Regions from separate parts of the Sphaerisporangium sp. NBC_01403 genome, predicted to be linked through region 2. Evidence: predicted binding sites of a transcription regulator. Region 2 holds the regulator's gene; the other holds the start of a gene.

Region 1 (6,399 bases), 1.9 Mb from region 2:
CGACGAGCGTCACTGGCGGATCGGGCTGAACGAGGGTTCCGAGGTGTTCAACCGGCTGGTCAACGACAGCCCGTCGCTCGTCGCACGGATACGTGAGCTGGGCGAGCACCAGGAGGAACTCCTGGCCCGCACCCTCGCCGAGGAAACCGACGCCGACCCTGACGACATCACACCCTGGGTGATCGCCGCCCAGCTCTGCGCGGTCACGCGGCGGCTGGTGGCGCATGCCGTACGGCGCAAGATGGCGGATGAGAGCGTCGACAAGATCGTCCCCGACCTTCGCGTCCAGGCGGAGCGCGCATTCGACCTGCTCGAAAGGGGCATCGGCGACTACGGCGCCCGCTGACCGTACACCCGGCCCACGGGGAAGGATTCGGCTGCCTCCCCCGCTAGTCCGGCCGTCGCAGACGCGGCTACTCGTGATCTACAGGTCGAGCTGGTACTCGAAGGTCGTGCGCGTCGGCGCGTAGCCCAGCGCGTCGTTGACGCGCCTCATGTACGGGTTGCTGTCAGCCGTGTCGGCCAGCAGGCCGCTGAGGTCGGGGTAGCGCTCGCGGGCCTGCCGGATCGCCTCCGCCTTCATCCAGCGGCCAAGGCCGTGCCCACGGTGCTCGGGCAGGACGCCGGTGCCGTAGTGCTGGCCGTCGCCCTTGCCGTCGCCGGGAACGACCAGCTCCGTGAACCCGGCAATCGAGCCGTCGGAGATGTCGATCGCGACGACCGTGTGCAACAGGTCCCCGCGCTTGTCGATGACCTCCGCAACGGCCCGTACCCGGTCCACGTCCCAGGTCACCATGCCGTAGTCCATGTCACCAGTCGGCATGTCGTCCATGGCGCGGCGCGAGGCGGCGAATGTCTGAGCGAGGTTGTCCGGGACGGTGCCGTCCCACGACGCCAGCCGGTAGCCGGGATGCGGTCGTTCGATGATCCCGGTGAGGGCGGTGATGTCAGCCTTCGCCAATGGCAGGCGGGTGAAGGTCAGGGTCAGGACCCGGCGAAAGCTGCGGACGAGCAGGAACCCGTCACCGGGCGAGCCGGACTCGGCCTGGGTGATGACGCAGCGCCGGCCGTCGTCCCGCGCGGCGGCCACGGCGACGTCGAGAAGCCGGGAACCCGTGCCCGCGCGCCGCTCGGCAGGGTGGACGTGGAGTTCCAGCTCGGCGAGGTGGTCCCGTCCCGGCCCGGTGAAAAGGCGCAGGAATGCCGATCCGACGGGGATTCCGTCGGCGTGCGACGCCAACCAGGCCAGGCGGTGGCTGGACGGGCTGCGGTCGGGGTCGGTCAGAGGGGTGATGCGAATCGACAAGGCGTCTCCATCATGAGGAGGTGGAAAGTGTCAGAGCCCTGGTGCGGCTGCTCAACCGTCATGCGCATCTGCTGCACACCTCCTCGTCGATGGCGCCGGTCCGGGGTGACGAACGGCCCGATGAACCTACGTGCTCCACCACACGGCCGCAACACATTTCCGTACAACGCCAAAGGGCCATCCCCGGTGGATCCGGGGATGGCCCTTTAGGTGACTGGCGAGCCGGAGGCTCAGAAGTCCATGTCGCCGCCGCCGGGCATGGCGGGAGCGGCCGGGTTCTTCTCGGGCTTCTCGGCGATGACCGCCTCGGTGGTGAGGAACAGCGCCGCGATGGAAGCGGCGTTCTGCAGCGCCGAGCGGGTGACCTTGGCGGGGTCGATGATGCCCGCCTCGAGCATGTTGACGTACTCGCCGGTCGCGGCGTTGAGGCCGAAGCCCACCTCGATGTTGCGCACGCGCTCGACCACGACGCCGCCCTCAAGGCCGGCGTTGATGGCGATCTGCTTCAGCGGCTCCTCGAGCGCCTTGCGGACGATCGCGGCACCGGTGGCCTCGTCGTTGAACAGCTCCAGCTTGTCGAACGCCTTGGCGCCCGCCTGCAGCAGAGCCACGCCACCGCCGGGCACGATGCCCTCCTCGACGGCCGCCTTCGCGTTGCGAACGGCGTCCTCGATGCGGTGCTTGCGCTCCTTGAGCTCGACCTCGGTCGCCGCGCCGGCCTTGATGACGGCGACGCCGCCGGCCAGCTTGGCGAGGCGCTCCTGGAGCTTCTCGCGGTCGTAGTCGGAGTCGGTGTTCTCGATCTCGGCGCGGATCTGGTTGACCCGGCCGGAGATCTGCTCGGGGTCACCGGCGCCGTCGACGATGGTGGTCTCATCCTTGGTGATGATGACCTGGCGCGCGCGGCCGAGCAGGTCGAGCGTGGCCGTCTCCAGCTTGAGGCCGACGTCCTCGCTGATGACCTGGCCACCGGTGAGGATGGCGATGTCACCGAGCATGGCCTTGCGGCGGTCGCCGAACCCGGGGGCCTTGACGGCCACGGACTTGAACAGGCCGCGGATCTTGTTGACGACCAGGGTGGCCAGGGCCTCGCCCTCGACGTCCTCGGCGATGATCACCAGGGGCTTGCCGGCCTGCACGACCTTGTCGAGCAGCGGCAGCAGGTCCTTGTTGGCCGAGACCTTGGAGTTGACGATGAGGATGTAGGGGTCGTCGAGGACGGCCTCCATCCGCTCCGGGTCGGTCACGAAGTAACCGGAGATGTAGCCCTTGTCGAAGCGCATGCCCTCGGTGAGCTCGAGCTCCAGGCCGAAGGCGTTGCTCTCCTCGACGGTGATGACGCCTTCCTTGCCGACCTTGTCCATCGCCTCGGCGATCATCTCGCCGATCTGGGTGTCGCCGGCGGAGATGGAGGCGGTGGAAGCGATCTGCTCCTTGGTCTCCACGTCCTTCGCGAGCTTCGAGAGCTCCTCGCTGACGCGCTCGACGGCGGCCTCGATGCCCTTCTTCAGGGACATCGGGTTCGCGCCGGCGGCGACGTTGCGCAGGCCCTCGCGTACCAGCGCCTGGGCGAGCACGGTGGCGGTGGTGGTGCCGTCACCCGCGACGTCGTCGGTCTTCTTCGCGACCTCCTTGACGAGCTCGGCCCCGATCTTCTCCCAGGGGTCCTCGAGCTCGATCTCCTTGGCGATCGAGACGCCGTCGTTGGTGATCGTGGGAGCGCCCCACTTCTTCTCCAGCACGACGTTGCGGCCCTTGGGACCCAAGGTCACCTTGACGGCATCGGCGAGCTGGTTCATCCCGCGCTCGAGACCGCGCCGGGCGTCCTCGTTAAACGCGATCATCTTGGCTGCCATACGGCTAGACCTCCCAGATACAGGGTGGCTTGCAGCGGATCGAGCCGACGCCCGCGACGGCATGTAGACCCGCGCCTTCACGACACCTGTCGCCGTGAGCCGCGAGGCCCCATCGCCTCGATCCAGGTTTGTCACTCTCGACAGGAGAGTGCCAACGAACTGTTTAGCACTCTACCCTGCCGAGTGCAAGCGACAACCCCTATGACCTGGGCGGCGCAAGGATTTCTCTGACCGTATGCCGAATATTGGACCTGACCTCACGTGCGGGAAAGTGCGGACATGACGGAAGGCTCGGCCCGTCTTGATGTACGACGAACCGAACCTTCCGGCTACTGACTTGAGAGAGACCAGTGGATCTTCGTCGACGACCGGACGGGGCCGGCGCCGTCACACAGTCCGCACGGACTCCGCCTGTGGACCCTTCTGGCCCTGTGTGATCTCGAACTCCACCCGCTGACCCTGCTCGAGGGACCGATAGCCCTCGGACATGATCGCTGAGTAGTGGACAAACACGTCCTTACCACCGTCTACCGCGATGAAGCCGTAGCCCTTGTCCGCGTTAAACCATTTGACGGTGCCCTGCGCCACTTTCCGACTCCTCTTGCTGGGCTCCGGACCCCGCCCACTCCTCCGCGGGGCCCGTGACCTTCGGAACCGAGACGCATGCGAACTCCTCGGCCACGTCGATCGTTCTCGACCATACCTGTGGCAAGGCTTGGCGCAACAGAGTCAATCACCAAACTACTTCTTGACGTTCGCTCTAAGCAGGACGTGACTTTTTCTTGCCCACACGCGTTAGTTGATAATTACACTACACGCAAGGGCCTGTCAGAACTTCTATTACGACAGTCAGGCCGTTCCGGGCCCCCCGGGCACGCGAACGCCCACGCGTCCCTGGGACGCGTGGGCGTTGAGAGTGCGTGAGGGTCAGCCTCCGGCGACCGCGGGGATCACCGAGATCTGCGCTCCCTCAGGGGTCGCGGTGTCAAGTCCGTCCATGAAACGGACGTCCTCTTCTCCGACATACACGTTGACAAAACGCCGGATCTTGCCCGTTTCATCCAGAATGCGGGCACCGATTCCGGGGAAGTCGGACTCCAGCTTCTGCAACACCTCGCGAAGCGTCGCGCCTTCACCGTTCACCTCCGCGGCACCATCGGTGTACGTACGGAGAATCGTCGGAATCCGCACAGAAACGCTCATTTATCGTGACCTTTCAGGAGTTATCGGCGATAGCCGTGCGGAATGCGTCGAGTGAGGGCCGGATGACGGCGGTGGGCCTGGCCTTGGCGGAGACCGCGTCGAGGGTCTTCAGGCCGTCCCCGGTGTTGAGCACCACCGTCTCGGCGTCCGGGTCGAGGACGCCGTTCGTGACCAGCTTGCGGAGCACTCCCACGGTGACGCCGCCAGCGGTCTCACCGAAGATGCCCTCGGTGCGGGCCAGCAGGTGGATCGCGTCCACCACCTCGGCGTCGGTGACGTCCTCGACCGCTCCGCCCGTACGGCGGGCGATGTCGAGCACGTACGGCCCGTCGGCGGGGTTGCCGATGGCGAGCGACTTGGCGATGGTGTCGGGCTTCACCGGCTGGACGAAGTCGAGCCCGGCCTTGAAGGCGGACGACACCGGCGAGCACCCCTCGGCCTGCGCCCCGAAGATCTTGTAGGGCTTGTCCTCGACGAGCCCGAGCTTGATCAGTTCCTTGAAGCCCTTGTCGATCTTCGTGAGCTGCGAGCCCGAGGCCACCGGGACGATGATCTGGTCGGGGATCCGCCAGCCGAGCTGCTCGGCGATCTCGTAGGAGAGCGTCTTGGAGCCCTCCCCGTAGTACGGCCGGAGGTTCACGTTGACGAAGCCCCACTTGTCGCCCAGCGGGTCGCCGATGAGCTCCGAGCAGAAGCGGTTGACCTCGTCGTAGGTGCCCTCGATGCCGACGAGGCGCCCGCCGTACACCGAGGCCATGACGATCTTGGCCTCTTCGAGGTTCGACGGGATGAACACGCAGGAGTCCAGCCCCGCGCGTGCCGCGGCGGCGCCGACGGCGCCCGCGAGATTGCCTGTGGACGAGCACGACAGGGTGTGGAAGCCGAAGTTGCGCGCCGCCTCCAGGGCGATCGCGACGACTCGGTCCTTGAAGGAGTGGGTCGGGTTCCCGGAGTCGTCCTTGACGTGCAGGCTGCGGATGCCCAGCTCGCGAGCCAGGTTGTCGGCCCTGACGAGCTTGGTCCAGCCGGGGGCGAGGTTGGGCTTGGAGATGACGTCCGCGGGCACGGGGAGAAGCGCGCGGTATCGCCAGATGTTCTGCGGTCCGGATTCGATCTGCCCCCGGGTCACCGGCGAGGTGTGGCCAGCGTCGGGGGTGTCCCAGGTGTAGGCCACTTCGAGTGGCCCGAAACACTCGATACAGGCGAAGATCGGTCCGAGGTCGTAGCGAGTGCCACATTCGCGGCAGGAGAGCGCGACGGCGGGGCCGAAGTCGAGTGTGGTCGTTGTCTCAGCTGTTGCGAGCGCCATGAAGCGAGGCCTTTCCCTCATCTTCGCCCGGACCACCTTGATCACGGGCCGGAATTGGCACCTGTCCCGGCTGATCTCACTGGTCGGATGTCGCGCCGTATCGGAGACGCGTGTGACCACAGCCGGGAGGGTTGCCGGGGCTTCGCAGGGCCGGTCCCTCCACCCCTCTGGATGAGCAATATGAAGTTGTGATCCCGCCGATGTTACAGGCAGGACAAAAGAACTGTACCTTGCCCGCCTGCGGGCCCGGTTGCTCGTCTCACCGATCGAGACGACCGCGTATCAACTTCGCACGATCGAAGTGCCCGCGCGCTGGGATCAGGACGACCACTTGTACGCGTCGCCGAGCGCGGCCTGCACGTACTTGCGGGCCTGGTGGATGCGCGACTTGGCGGTGCCGAGCGGGATGCCGAGCTGCTCGGCCACCTCGCTGTAGTCGAGCTGGCAGATGTCGCGCAGCACCAGCGCCTGGGCCAGGTCGGGCTTGTCGGCCTCCAGGGCCTCCATGGCGTCGAGCAGGTCGAGCCGCGAGCCCGCGATGACGCTCACCCTGTGCGGGTCGGCGCGCATGTCGGGAAGCTCCTCGGAGGTCTGCTCGGCGCCCCGGCGCTTCAGCGTGCGGTAGGTCGTGCGCGCGCAGTTGGCGGTGACGATATGCAACCAGGTGGAAAAACGTGCCCGCCCTTCGAACCTTCCGATGTTGCGGGCGACGGCCAGCAACGTAT
Region 2 (6,399 bases):
AATATCCGAGACCCACGGAACACCCGTCAGGCGACAGCGCCGTCTAGGACCGGCCACGGGAGGGTGAATGCAGTGGGGCTAGGAAGGGCGGGCGGAGGTCAGAGACGCGTAGACGATCAGGTTGTCCGGGTAGGCACGCGCTTTCCGGTCGAAGACCCCGGCGCAGGTGATCAGTCGTAACCCGGGATGGCCGATGTTCCCGTAGACCTTTTCGGTCGGGAACTCCGCCTTCCGCACCTGCTGGAGACCGTCCACGGTGAAGGCGGCGACGCGGCCGTCCGAGCGGACGACCTCGATCCTGTCGCCCCGGCGAAGCTCCCGCGCCCTGGCGAACACCGCCGGACCTGATCGCGTCTTGAAGTGCCCGACGATCACAGCGGGGCCCGTCTCTCCGGGCACGGGGCCGTACCGGTACCACCCGGCCAGGTCGCGGGCCGAGATCGACGGTACCTCGATCTCGCCGGAAGCCTCCAGCCCGACCGGACGCACCGGGGCGTCCACGCCGATGCCGGGGATCACGACGCGTACTGGCCGCACCACGGCGGACGTTCCGGCCTCCGCCCGCACCACGACAGACGCTCCGGCCTCCGCCCTAGCCTCGAACGCCGAGGTGAACAACCCGATGAAGACGACCACGAGGGCGATGACCATCGCCAGCACCAGAACGATTCGCATCGGCCACCCGAGCAGGTCACGGGACCTCGGTACATGCGCCGGAGCGACCACCCAGGCCCCCGGCGCGTGCACGGACACCTGCCCCGCCACGCCGCCGTACGCCCAGACCGGCCCGCCCCCGTAAGAAGGCCCGCCCCCGTAAGAGCCGGAGATCGTCTCTGCCACCATCCCGTAAGAACCGGAATCCGGCTCTGCCACCACCCCGGAAGAACCGGAGACCGGCTCCGCCACTCCGTAAGTACCGGAGACCGGCTCTGCCACCACCTGGGAAGAACCAGAGACCAGCTCCGGCACGAATCCGTGAGGGCCAGGGGCAGAATCCGGCATGACCCCGTCAGCGCCGGGGACCGGCTCCGGCACTGGCACAACGAGGTCGCCCGGCATGGGGAGAGGCCTTTCCGTCCAGCCGGGACCCGCCTCGGGGGCCGGGAGACCCCCATCCGCTCGGTCGCCTTCCTTCGCGCGCTCTCGGTCGCCGTCCGTCGCAGTGGAGGCACGGTCGCTCCCGGTCGTCGCCGACGGGCGGCTCACGGTCGCCACGACGCCCGGCTCGCCGCCACGGCCACAGCGGCGCGGCTTCCTGGTAGCAACATGTCTCTCTGCCTCTCACCGTGTGCGCCCGACTCGGGCCAGGAAAGCCTGACCAGCTCCGGTTACGGAAAGGGGTGAGTCCGGAGGCGCATCGATGTTGCCGCTGTGAAGCGTCTGCCGGAAGATGCACGGGGAGCGACGCGGAGGTTGCCGCGAAACGCCCAGCGGGACAAGACCGGGAAAGACCTTCGACGGCCCACCGCGAGAGGCCCCGCCTCCGGGGGTTCTGCGCTATAAGCCGCGTGACGGTGGGCGGCCCGAACCGACGGCCCCCATCACCAACAGCCAGAGGCGGCGGCCACATTCACCAGCGGGCGACGCGGGCGGTTGTGATCACCAGCGGCCAGAGGGGGCGGCCGCGATCACCGACAGCCGAGGGCGGCGGCCGCGATCAGACGTGGGCGGCCGCGATCACCAGCGGCCGGAGCGGGTCAGGAGGACCGCGGCGGCGGCCACTCCCGCCGTGGAGGTGCGCAGCACGGTGGGGCCCAGCAGGGCCGGCGTGGCGCCCGCCTCCCTGAACCGCTCGACCTCCTCGCCGGTGATCCCGCCCTCGGGGCCGACCACCGTCACGATGTCGCCGGTCGCCGGGAGATCGAGGTGGGACAGGGGCTCGGCGGCCTCCTCGTGGAGCACGGCCGCGACCGCCGCGCCGCGCAGCAGAGCCGCCACCTGGGCCGTCGTGGCCTGCTCCGTGACCTCCGGCAGATGGAACCGCCGGGCCTGCTTGCCGGCCTCCCTGGCGGTGGAGCGCCACCGGGCCAGGGCCTTGCCCGCGCGGTCGCCCTTCCACTGGGTCACACAGCGCGCGGCGGCCCAGGGAACGATGACGTCCACCCCGGCCTCGGTCATCATCTCGACGGCCAGCTCGCCCCTGTCGCCCTTGGGCAGGCCCTGGACGACCACGAGGCGCGGGGCCGGCGCGGGCACGGTGTGGCGGCCGAGCACCTCCAGCCGGAGTGAGTCTCTGGCGACGTCGCGCACGACGCACTCGGCGACGGCGCCCCTGCCGTCCGTCAGGTCGACGCGCTCACCGGCGCGCAGCCTTCGCACGGTGGCGGCGTGCCGCCCCTCGGGGCCGGACAGGACGATCTCCTGCCCAGACAGGTCGTCGGCGAGGAAGACGGGGACGCTCACCCGCAAACCTTAGCCATGCGCACACGCCCCCGCGAACCACACAGTGAGCCATCCCGGGCCGCGGGCTTGGCGAACGACGCCCAGGCCGTGACCGCCCGCCGGACGCGGCGTTGGGCCGCCCGCCGGACGTGAAGGCCCGTCGGGCGGATTGTCAGCGGGCGCAGGGGTCAGCGGCCGTTGAAGGCGTCTCTGAGGCGGGAGAAGAAGCCCTGCTGCCCGGGGGCGAACTTACCCGGCGGGCGCTCCTCCCCGCGCAGCTTGGACAGCTCCTTGAGCAGCTCCTCCTGAGCCGGGTCGAGACGGGTCGGCGTCTCCACGTTCACGTGGATCAGCAGGTCGCCCCGGCCGGTCTCGTTGAGCCGCTGGATGCCACGCCCGTAAAGCGGAAGGACGTGACCGGCCTGGGTGCCGGGCCGTACGTCGATCTCCTCCGCGCCGTCGAGCGTCTCCACGGTCAAGATCGTGCCGAGCGCCGCCGCCGTCATCGGGATCTGCACCGTGCAGTGCAGGTCGTCGCCACGCCGCTCGAAGATCTCGTGCGGCCGCTCGACGATCTCCAGGAACAGGTCTCCGGGCGGGCCGCCGCCGGGGCCGACCTCGCCCTCTCCGGCGAGCTGGATGTGGGTGCCGTCCTCGACGCCCGCCGGGATGCGGACCTTGATCGTGCGGCGGGTGCGCACCCGCCCGTCGCCTGAGCACTCCTGGCAGGGGTGCTGGATGATCGAGCCGAACCCGCCGCACTGGGGGCAGGGACGAGCGGTCATCACCTGGCCGAGGAACGACCGGGTGACCTGCGAGATCTCGCCACGGCCGTGGCACATGTCACAGGTGTCGGGATGGGTGCCGGACGCGGCGCCCGACCCCTGGCAGACCTCACACAGCACGGCGGTGTCGACCACCAGCTCGCGCGTGGTGCCGAACGCAGACTCGGCCAGGTCCAGCTCGACGCGGATCGTCGCGTTGCGCCCGCGCCTCGCCCGGGACCTCGGCCCCCGGGCTCCGCCACCGCCGCCGAAGAAGGCGTCCATGATGTCGCTGAACGGGAAGCCCGCGCCGAAGCCGGCCGCACCGGCCCCCGGACCGCCGGCACTGCCGCCGAAGGGGTCGGCTCCGAGATCGAACATCTGGCGCTTGCTCGGGTCCGACAGGACCTCGTACGCCTGGTTGATCTCCTTGAAGCGCTCCTGCGTCTCGGGATCGGGGTTGATGTCGGGATGAAGCTCGCGGGCGAGGCGGCGATACGCCTTCTTGATCTCGTCCTGGCTCGCGTCACGGCGGACCCCGAGGATGCCGTAATAGTCGCGGGCCACCTAGGACCCCGCCAGGATCTGGCCGACATAGCGTGCCACTGCGCGCACCGCTCCCATAGTCACCGGGTAGTCCATTCGCGTCGGGCCCAGCACTCCGAGCCGAGCCAGTTCATTGTCGCCCGAACCGTATCCGGCGGCGACGATCGAGGTGCCGTGAAGCCCGGAGTAGGGATTCTCCGAGCCGATCCGCACCGTGAGCGCGGCCGAGTCGCTCGCCTCGCCGAGCAGCCGCATCAGCACGACCTGCTCCTCAAGCGCCTCGAGGACCTCGCGGAGGCCGACGCTGATGTCGCCCGCGAGGTTGGCCGCCCCGGCGAAGACGATCTTCTCGTCATGCCGGTCGACCAGGGTTTCCAGGAGAACGGACAGGATGGTGGTCGCCACGGGCCGGTCCTCTTCGGGAAGCCGGTCGTGCAGGTCGGCCACCGTCTCGGGCACGCGGTTGAGGCGGCATCCGTCGAGGCAGGCGTTGAGCACCGCCCGCAGATGCGCGATCCGGTCGTCCTCCACCACATTGGGAAGGTCGACGACCCGCTGCTCGACCCGCCCGGTGTTGGTGATCAGCACCAGCATGATCCGCCGCTCGGCCAGCGGCACGAGCTCGACGTGCCGGACCGTGGAACGGATCAGCGATGGATACTGCACCACGGCGACCTGCCGAGTCAACTGCGCGAGCAGCCGCACCGTGCGGGTCACGACGTCGTCGAGGTCGACGGCGCCCGCCAGGAAGGTCTCGATCGCCCGGCGCTCGGCGCCGGACAGCGGCTTGATCTGGGACAGCCGGTCGACGAACAACCGGTAGCCCTTGTCGGTGGGCACGCGGCCCGCGCTGGTGTGGGGTTGTGTGATGTAGCCCTGCTCCTCGAGCACGGCCATGTCGTTGCGCACGGTGGCCGGAGAGACCCCCAAATTGTGCCGCTCCGCGAGCGCTTTCGACCCGACCGGCTCGTTGGTGGACACGTAGTCCTCGACAACGGCGCGCAGAACTGCGAGCTTACGCTCATCGAGCAACGTGCTCACCTCCCTGCCCTGCGTTCGTGCCTGCGTAAACGCCTGGTCTGGCACTCTGTGTTCCCGAGTGCCAAGTGTACGGCTCCGGCCGACAGGGTGCGATAACCCATCCGTACGACCTCGCCCAGCCAGCGGCAAGCCACTTGCTATCCGTCGGCAAGTCGGGTGATCCAGACTCTCCCCCATGAGTGAGAACGACCCCCGGCTGAACGACGCGACGACCCGGCTTCCGCGTCACAACTCCCCTGGCGAGCATGCTCCCCTGCCCGGCTCGCCGTCCGGAGGCGCGCCCGCCGGCGGCGCCCCTTCCTATGGTGGTTCCCCCGCCTACGGCAACACCCCCAGCGCGCCCCCGTACGGCACCCCGGCCGCCCCCTCCTACGGCACGCCCTCGGGCGGTCCCGCCTACGGCGCCCCCTCCGGCGGCCAGGGATACGGCAACCCCCAAGGCGGCCAGGCCGGCCAGGGGTACGGCAACCCCCAGGGCGGCCCTTCCTACGGCCCCTCGTACGGCACGCCCCCTCCCCCGCCGCCCGGCTCGGCCCGGCCGTACGGTTCCCCCGCGCACTCCGCACCCGGCCCCGTACGGCCGCGCGTGCTGTGGATCGTGCTGGCCTGGCTCATCGCGGTCGTCTGCTTCGTGGTAGGGGTCGCGGGTTTCGCCGGGGGGCTGTTCAAGACCATCAACGACGCGGCGCCGACGCAGACCTTCAAGAGCGGCGGCAGCGTGGCCGCCGCGCTCGACCCGAAGGACAAGCCCGTCCTGTACGCCTCGGCGTCCGGGCCCACCAACGTCACCTGCTCCGCGTTGGACGCCGCGGGTCAGAAGGCCACCCTCACCCAGCCGACGTCCTCGCAGACCGTCACGGCTGACGGACGGAAGTGGGAGCTGCTGTTCAACATCGGCGTCCCGGCCGCCGGCACGTACAACATCAGGTGCAAGGCCGAGGAGGGCAAGGACGCGCTCTTCGGCGTCGGCAAGTCGCTGACCGCCAGCCCGGGCGCGCTGGCCGGTGGAGTGGCCTCGCTGATCCTCATCCCGCTGGCCGGGTTCGTGCTCGCGGTCGTCACCACGATCGTCGTGCTGGTCCGGCGCAGCCGCGAGCGCAAGCGCCGGGCGGCCGCCTCCGCCTCCTACGGTGGCGCGTGGCCGCAGGGCACGCCGCCCGGAGCGTGATCTTTGCTAGCGTGCCCAGGTATGCGGGACTACGGACGGGACGTGCTGGCCGGAGACTGGCGGAGGCCGCTACGCGGGAAGATCCCGCAGGTCCCCGCCGAGCCCGACCTCGTGGTGGAGGACGCGGAGGGCGGCTTCTGCGGGGCTGTGGTGGCCTGTGACAAGGAGGCCGTCACGCTGGAGGACCGCTTCGGGCGGCGGCGGGTGTTCCCGCTCGCGCCCGCCGCGTTCCTCCTCGACGGCAAGCCGGTGACGCTCGTGCGCCCTGCCCCGGCGGCGGCGAAGGGCCCGGCACGCAGCGCGTCCGGCTCGATCGCCGTCGGCGGGCTGCGGGCGCGCGTCGCGCGCGAGAGCCGCATCTACGTCGAGGGCGTGCACGACGCGTCCCTGGTGGAGAAGATCTGGGGCCATGACCTGCGCGTGGAGGGCGTCGTCGTCGAGTACCTCGAAGGCGTCGACGATCTCCCTGCGATCGTGGAGGAGTTCGGGCCCGGCCCT

The links. Region 2 encodes HrcA, which represses chaperone genes, less so after heat shock. Its sites were predicted from a motif close to TTGGCACTCTCNNNNNGAGAGTGCCAA; they were not measured.
Region 1: the regulator HrcA is predicted to act here: its motif matches at 3,291-3,317, upstream of groL (chaperonin GroEL).

The regions. Positions count from the first base shown of each region.
Region 1 is NZ_CP109534.1:7,634,146-7,640,544, forward strand. Features, by position in the region: gene OG589_RS34140 (TetR/AcrR family transcriptional regulator) at 1-346, shown strand, start outside; gene OG589_RS34145 (GNAT family N-acetyltransferase) at 425-1,306, opposite strand; gene groL (chaperonin GroEL) at 1,537-3,162, opposite strand; gene OG589_RS34155 (cold-shock protein) at 3,550-3,750, opposite strand; gene OG589_RS34160 (MoaD/ThiS family protein) at 4,090-4,365, opposite strand; gene thrC (threonine synthase) at 4,379-5,674, opposite strand; SAM riboswitch class I at 5,689-5,852, opposite strand; gene OG589_RS34170 (RNA polymerase sigma factor) at 5,993-6,399, opposite strand, start outside.
Region 2 is NZ_CP109534.1:5,733,349-5,739,747, forward strand. Features, by position in the region: gene OG589_RS25530 (class F sortase) at 79-675, opposite strand; gene OG589_RS25535 (16S rRNA (uracil(1498)-N(3))-methyltransferase) at 1,678-2,403, opposite strand; gene dnaJ (molecular chaperone DnaJ) at 2,571-3,713, opposite strand; gene hrcA (heat-inducible transcriptional repressor HrcA) at 3,714-4,724, opposite strand; gene OG589_RS25550 (hypothetical protein) at 4,909-5,901, shown strand; gene OG589_RS25555 (DUF3097 domain-containing protein) at 5,923-6,399, shown strand, end outside.